DNA from 3 places in the Peribacillus sp. NPDC096447 genome. Region 1 is predicted to be linked to each of the others. Evidence: riboswitches for the same ligand, from Rfam matches in the RefSeq annotation. Region 1 holds a riboswitch; each other region holds the start of a gene.

Region 1 (2,278 bases):
GTTTCATCTAATGACCATTCCCCTCTATTTACGTGGTTTTTTATAAAAAGGTGTTTGTATTATAACGGCTTTCAAACGTTTGGATCGGATTTCCACTTCGACTTCCGCATCCAGCACCGAAAATTCCTTATCGATAAGTACCAAACCCACGTTTTTCTTCAACGTTGGTGATTGGGTACCGGTCGTGACCTCGCCAATGACTTTATCACCGCTGTAGACCTTATACCCATGACGTGGAATGCCACGGTCAATCATTTCAATTCCCACAAGCTTGCGGGGAGCTCCTTTCTCCTTTTGCTCAGCAAGAACGGCTTTCCCGAAAAAATCAACTTCCTTATCGACTTTTACTGCAAAACCAATCCCGGCTTCTATCGGGGTGATGTCCGCTGAAAGCTCCTGCCCATACAACGGCAGTTTTGCTTCAAAACGCAAGGTATCACGAGCACCTAAACCAATCGGCTGAACCCCCTCTTCGTTTCCGGCATCCATAATCGCCTTCCAAAGGGCGGGACCATTTTCACTGTCACTATATATCTCAAAGCCATCCTCACCAGTGTATCCAGTACGGGATACCATCGTAGAGATGCCGTTAATCATGACATTTTCCTTGAACTTGAAAAATCCAATTTCACTTAAAGCAGTATTTCCCGATAGTTTTTGTAAAATCTTCTCTGCAGATGGTCCTTGAAGCGCCAGCTGTGTATAGTCACTAGATACATTCTTGATTTGGACATCTTCCGGTAAATGAGCTTGCAGCCAATTGAAATCTTTTTCTGTGTTCGCAGCATTGACCACGAGCAGATAGTCATCCTCAGCCCTTTTATACACGATGAGATCATCAACCGTGCCTCCGTTTTCATAACACATAGCGGTATATTGGGCACCGCCCTGTTTCAGCTTTGATATATCATTAGTCAGCATCTTCTGTAAAAAGTTAAGGCTCCCGGGACCCTTAACATCGACTTCACCCATATGGGAAACATCGAATAACCCCGCTTTTGTACGTACGGCTTCATGTTCATCCTTTATACCCGAAAATTGGACAGGAAGTTCCCAGCCGCCAAAATCAATCGTTTTACCTCCGTATTCACGATAAACCTCAAATAGTGGTGTTCTTTTTAAATTGGTCAAAAAATGACCCCCTTCAGATTTTTTTAAATTAATTGGCTTCATTATCAAAAGCTTCTTGTCATTACGCATCAGATATATCCTGATTCATGATGTGAAAAAAGCACAAAAAAGGACAGAGAAAGCCCGTTTGAGCTTTTTCTCTGTCCTGAAACCTGAAAGTTTACCTATGTAATAGGTTTTCCCCTTTGGTGGCCGTCCAAAACGGGCGGCGCTCTCCAGAGTTGCGTCCAATAAGAGTTCTTTTGCCTGAGAGATTCACTGCTAAGTTTGCTCCTTCGGCGCTACATCCGTAGTCTCTCCCCTTATCTTCACCCGCATATAAATGGTCTACCTATGAAAGGAAGCGAATAAGCCACCAAGCATCGGTAAAACCCCTGAGCATTGTGGAATGCATTCTCTGCCAATTCTCCTGAAACTTCAGAAACCGTTTGATTGGTCTCCTTCAGTATTCTTGGATAAATTAGGAGCCTATAGCCCATACTAAGAAAACGCGAACTGCAAAATCGATGTACAAAGATTCTTTGTGGCGTTTGAAAATTGGAATTTTCTAAATATACTTATATCCTACCCTAAGAAACTTATCTCTGCAATATCTTTTGAAGAGAAATATTTTTCTTACTTCACATATGAAATGTTCGGGTTTTGACCTTATATTAAGGAAATTATGATTTAAGAGGGAGTTATTTCTATGAAAATCAATATATCCTTCAATTCTGAATGGAATGACGAGTTTCTGCAAAAGATGGAAAATGACGGTCCATGGGGAAATTGGGAGCTTTATAAGCTGGCGGTTCAAATGGAGGAAAATCTTATCATCCCTGATTTTGAAGGTTTACAGGCGCCCAAGCACCTCCCGCAGTTAACCCCGCTTCCGCATCAATTGGAAGCAGCGAAGCAAGTGGTGGAAAAGATGAATGGAAAGGCCATTTTAGCTGATGAGGTAGGGCTCGGAAAAACAATTGAAGCTGGATTGATCCTAAAAGAATATATGATTAGGGGCCTTGTAAAAAAAGTTTTGATCCTTGTTCCTGCTTCCCTTGTCACACAATGGGCTTTTGAATTGAATACCAAGTTTCATATACCGGCAGTCGTTCAGAGAAAAAGCTATGTTTGGGACTCCTGTGATGTGGTCATTTCATCCATTGAT
Region 2 (2,278 bases), on a different contig from region 1:
ATATCGGTAATGCTTTTCTATCCTTACCACGAACGACTCTCTATTAATTATTGCGGTTAGAAATGCTCTATCGAAAAAATATCAATAACACTTCAATTATATTTTCTTATCTTATAATAGTAAATATTCTGTAAAAATACAATTGTATTTTTGAAATAAACAGTTACCAAATATATCTTGGCAATTTTCCTAATCTAAAAATATCATTTTAAAAAAATGATGATCAATATTTCATAATAGTGATCATCCAAAAAAATAAATTTTTCAAGTACCTTAATAAAAATTAAGACCACTATAAAACTGCAGATATTGCCTTTTTCACTTCAAAAAAACTTGTTGACCTACCGAAAAATAGATGATAGAATTCCAATATTATTTTATAAGCATAATGAATGATTCAGCAGTGGTAGCTTATCACTGACCACATTTATTCACAACCGCATACAAGCAAGCGATGAATGCTATGGATGACACTATAGCAGGAGCAGCTTCTGGAGAGACTGTACAAGATGCAGCGCCGAAGGATTCACAATCTCAGGCAAAAGGACAGAAGAGTAACGAATGATAAAATTGTTATTCTGAACCCTTTAAGAGATTGGTATTATCCAATCTCTTTTTTTTATTGTCCATTTTGTGGTTGGACTAAAAACAACAGCTTTAAAACCAATGGGAAAGGCAAGCTGGACGAAAAAATCACGTCCCTCTCTCCAAGACCATGCAGGTAAACACATTCACTACCAAGACTATAAAAAAACGGGGGCGTTGGAATTGGCTAAACAAGAATTAAAAAGAGATTTAAAAAATAGACATGTACAACTGATTGCAATAGGAGGAACCATTGGCACCGGATTATTTTTAGGTTCCGGGAAAGCCATACAATTGGCAGGACCTTCTATTTTATTTTCCTATCTGATAATAGGGATTGCCTTGTTTTTTGTGATGAGGGCACTAGGGGAATTGCTCTTATCCAATGCAGGGTATACATCATTCACTGAATTTGCAACCGAATATGTCGGTCCATGGGCCGGCTTCGTGACAGGTTGGACATATTGGTTCTGTTGGATCATGACCGCAATGGCCGATATCATAGCTGTCGGCGTCTATATGCAATATTGGTTCGATATCCCTCAATGGATTCCGGCTCTAATATGCCTAGTCATTCTTTTAGGATTGAACCTATTGACCGTTAAGTTATTTGGCGAATTGGAATTCTGGTTTGCCATCATTAAGGTAATCACGATCATCGCCTTGATCATCGTGGGAATCATCCTTTTGATCATCGGCTTCAATACCAATACCGGAACGGTTTCCCTAACGAACCTATGGAATCATGGGGGCATGTTCCCCAATGGCATTTCCGGATTCTTATTATCTTTACAGCTGGTCGTCTTCTCATTTGTCGGTGTCGAGTTGGTCGGGGTTTCCGCAGCAGAAACGGCAAACCCGAGAAAGAACATTCCATCTGCCATCAATAAAATCCCTGTCCGGATTTTACTTTTCTATGTTGGTGCACTATTCGTCATTCTCTGCGTCAACCCATGGACACAACTGGATGCCACGAGCAGTCCATTTGTAGAGGTCTTTGCGTTAATCGGCATTCCTGTCGCTGCAGGGATCATCAACTTCGTCGTTTTGACATCCGCTGCTTCTGCATGCAACAGCGGTTTATTTTCAACGAGCCGAATACTTTATACGTTAAGCAGGAATGGCGAAGCCCCTGCTAAACTGGAAAAATTAAATAAACAGGCTGTTCCGAGCAATGCCTTATTAACATCCACAATCGTTGTATCAATAGGGGCATTATTAAGCAAGCTGATACCGGAACAGGCATTTACCGTCGTGACGACCATCAGTGCCATCTGTTTCATATGGGTATGGAGCATTATCTTGATTTCCCATATCAAATATTCGAAAACAAGGCCTGACCTAAGAGCAAAATCGACTTTCAAGGCTCCTTTTACACCCTTTGTCAATTACGTCATTTTAGGATTATTCCTGTTCATCCTTATTGTTATGCTATTTGCTGAAGCTACACGACTATCACTGCTCTTGACCCCAATCTGGTTCATACTTTTGGTGATACTATATAATTCTCGAAAAAAATATAGCTAAAGGAAATAAAGCCTTGAACTCACTATGAATTCAAGGCTTTATCTGTCTTAAGAACATATCAGGGTTCGGCTGTCTGCGCACAGTTGCTCAAATATATCAGGCAACTGCATTAAATTTTATATCAAAATAGTGTAAGCTAATATATATTATCGGACCTTTTCCGTCA
Region 3 (2,278 bases), 440 kb from region 1:
ATGGGGGAGGAACACAGCATGGAAGGCAAGGAGAAATTCATTTTCCCAGTCATCCGCTCGACCTCCTTTCCAATGGAATCGGAAGAAGGAAATCCATTTTTATTCGATGAGCATACGGCTGAAACCCGGGTTTTTTATGCCCTTGATTTAGGGAAAACCTACCGTCTTATAGATGAGAAGATGATTCAACGGGAAAATTGGCAGGGTGATAGGATCCGTGAAATTGCCCTTTTTAATGCCCGTTCCCTCTCCACTGAAATGAAGTCGGATATCGTTGCAGGTAATGCATTTTATTTTTTGAACACGAATGATGGATATGATGCCAGCAGGATTTTAAATGAATCATGGCTTCGGGAAATGAAGGACAAGATCGAGGGAACCATGGCTGTGGCCATTCCCCATCAGGATGTCATCATCATTGCCGATGTGAAGAATGATACGGGCTATGATATTCTTGCGCAAATGGCGATGAGCTTCTTTGCCAGCGGTCATGTTCCAATAACGGCTCTATCATTCCTTTACGAAGAAAATGAGTTGGAGCCCATCTTCATTATGGGTAAAAACAAAAAACGTGAACAATAATATATTGAAACACAAAAGGACCGTGTCAGCATCTGACAGCGGTCCTTTTAAAGTTTAATAGAGTTTATAACTCTGAGTTGATATTTATTTTTTAATCGGTGATAATATAATTGGAATATTTTGAAAATATATAATGATAGAACAAGCGGATGAACGTTGTGGGAGAGTGCAAGCATTGAGGCCGGGAAGGAGCAAGTTCCAAAAAGATCCCTTGGAGCAAATCTCTCAGGTAAATGGAACCGCAGCTGAACGCAACTCTGGAGAGCGCGCAGGAAGCAGTGTGCCACCAAAGGGGAAATCTCCATGACCAAAAATGGAGCTAAACTCTCAGGTAAAAAGGACAGAGAAGGGGAGCGGTAAGTTTACGCAATCCTTCCTTGCCCTTTTTTATTTGGCACTTTGTATAAGAAGGTATGCAGCGAACTGGAACTTACTAATATGCTCAACTTGAAATAAGGGGGAGAATGATCATGAACGTGAAAAGCAAATTAATGAACATGCTGGAAGCCCGTAAAGGGGAAATGGTTCAAATCCGCCGTCATTTACACGAGAATCCGGAACTATCCTTCAAAGAAGAGAAAACGGCACAATATATCATTGATTTTTATAAAGGAAAGGATGTGTCGATTCAAACGAATGTAGGAAATGGATTAGGGATCATCGTAACGATTGAAGGCGGAAAACCTGGGAAAACGATAGGTCTCCGTGCGGACTTCGATGCATTGCCGATTACAGAAGAAGCGGATGTTCCGTTCCGTTCAAAAAATGAAGGTGTCATGCATGCCTGCGGACACGATGGGCATACCGCTTATTTATTGGTTCTGGCAGACTGCATCAATGAGCTTAAAGATTCCCTATCCGGTACGATTAAAATAATCCATCAACATGCAGAAGAAACGCCCCCAGGTGGAGCAAAAAGCATTATGGAATCAGGGTGTTTGGATGAACTGGATGCCGTTTTTGGAATCCACTTATTTCCGTCGCATCCAGCAGGGGTTGTCGGGTATCACGGCGGCTATTCGATGGCTGGACGGACCTATTTCAAGCTGGCGATAAAGGGTGTAGGCGGACATGGTTCCTCCCCGCATATGGCTAATGATGCCATTGTGGCAGGGGCCCATTTCGTGACAGCCGTACAAACTGTAATCAGCCGCCGCTTGAATCCTTTTGATATGGGCGTGGTCACAATCGGCTCCTTCGATGGAAAAGGAAGCTTTAATGTCATAAAAGATCGTATAGAAATTGAAGGGGATGTCCGTTATATGACAGCAGAGACCCAACAGCTGATCGATAAGGAAATCCACCGCATCGTCAAAGGGATAGAAACGGAATTTGATGTTCAGTGCGAACTAACATATGTGCCTGATTATCCTCCGTTATATAATGACCCTGAACTGACTGGATTCGTGAAAAATAGTCTGGAAAGCATGAATGACAAAGATATTAAAAATGTCTTGGAATTTCCGGTTTTCTCAGGTTCAGAAGATTTTTCGTATTATGCCGAAAAGATTCCTGGCTGCTTCTTTTACATTGGCTGTAAACCGAAAGGGGTGGAGAAGGCATATTTCAATCACCATCCTAAATTCGACATTGATGAAGATGCCCTTTTGATTGCATCCAAATCAGTGGCCCAGGTTGTATGCAATTTTTATGAATGGGAATAGTCGCATTGGTATATTTGTTTGCAAAAAAATGC

The links. Region 1 has a riboswitch for glycine ahead of gcvT (glycine cleavage system aminomethyltransferase GcvT). Riboswitches for the same ligand answer to the same signal wherever they lie in the genome.
Region 2: linked by a shared signal. The riboswitch ahead of ACIQZD_RS20870 (amino acid permease) and the one ahead of gcvT (glycine cleavage system aminomethyltransferase GcvT) in region 1 are both predicted to bind glycine.
Region 3: linked by a shared signal. The riboswitch ahead of ACIQZD_RS04115 (amidohydrolase) and the one ahead of gcvT (glycine cleavage system aminomethyltransferase GcvT) in region 1 are both predicted to bind glycine.

Annotation. Positions count from the first base shown of each region.
Region 1 is NZ_JBIWEV010000001.1:394,616-396,893, forward strand. It holds gene gcvPA (aminomethyl-transferring glycine dehydrogenase subunit GcvPA) at 1-7, opposite strand, end outside; gene gcvT (glycine cleavage system aminomethyltransferase GcvT) at 25-1,131, opposite strand; glycine riboswitch at 1,270-1,352, opposite strand; glycine riboswitch at 1,356-1,443, opposite strand; gene ACIQZD_RS01970 (DEAD/DEAH box helicase) at 1,820-2,278, shown strand, end outside.
Region 2 is NZ_JBIWEV010000006.1:248,096-250,373, reverse strand. It holds glycine riboswitch at 482-560, shown strand; gene ACIQZD_RS20870 (amino acid permease) at 769-2,112, shown strand.
Region 3 is NZ_JBIWEV010000001.1:834,351-836,628, reverse strand. It holds gene ACIQZD_RS04120 (DUF1444 domain-containing protein) at 1-582, shown strand, start outside; glycine riboswitch at 732-834, shown strand; glycine riboswitch at 838-928, shown strand; gene ACIQZD_RS04115 (amidohydrolase) at 1,059-2,246, shown strand.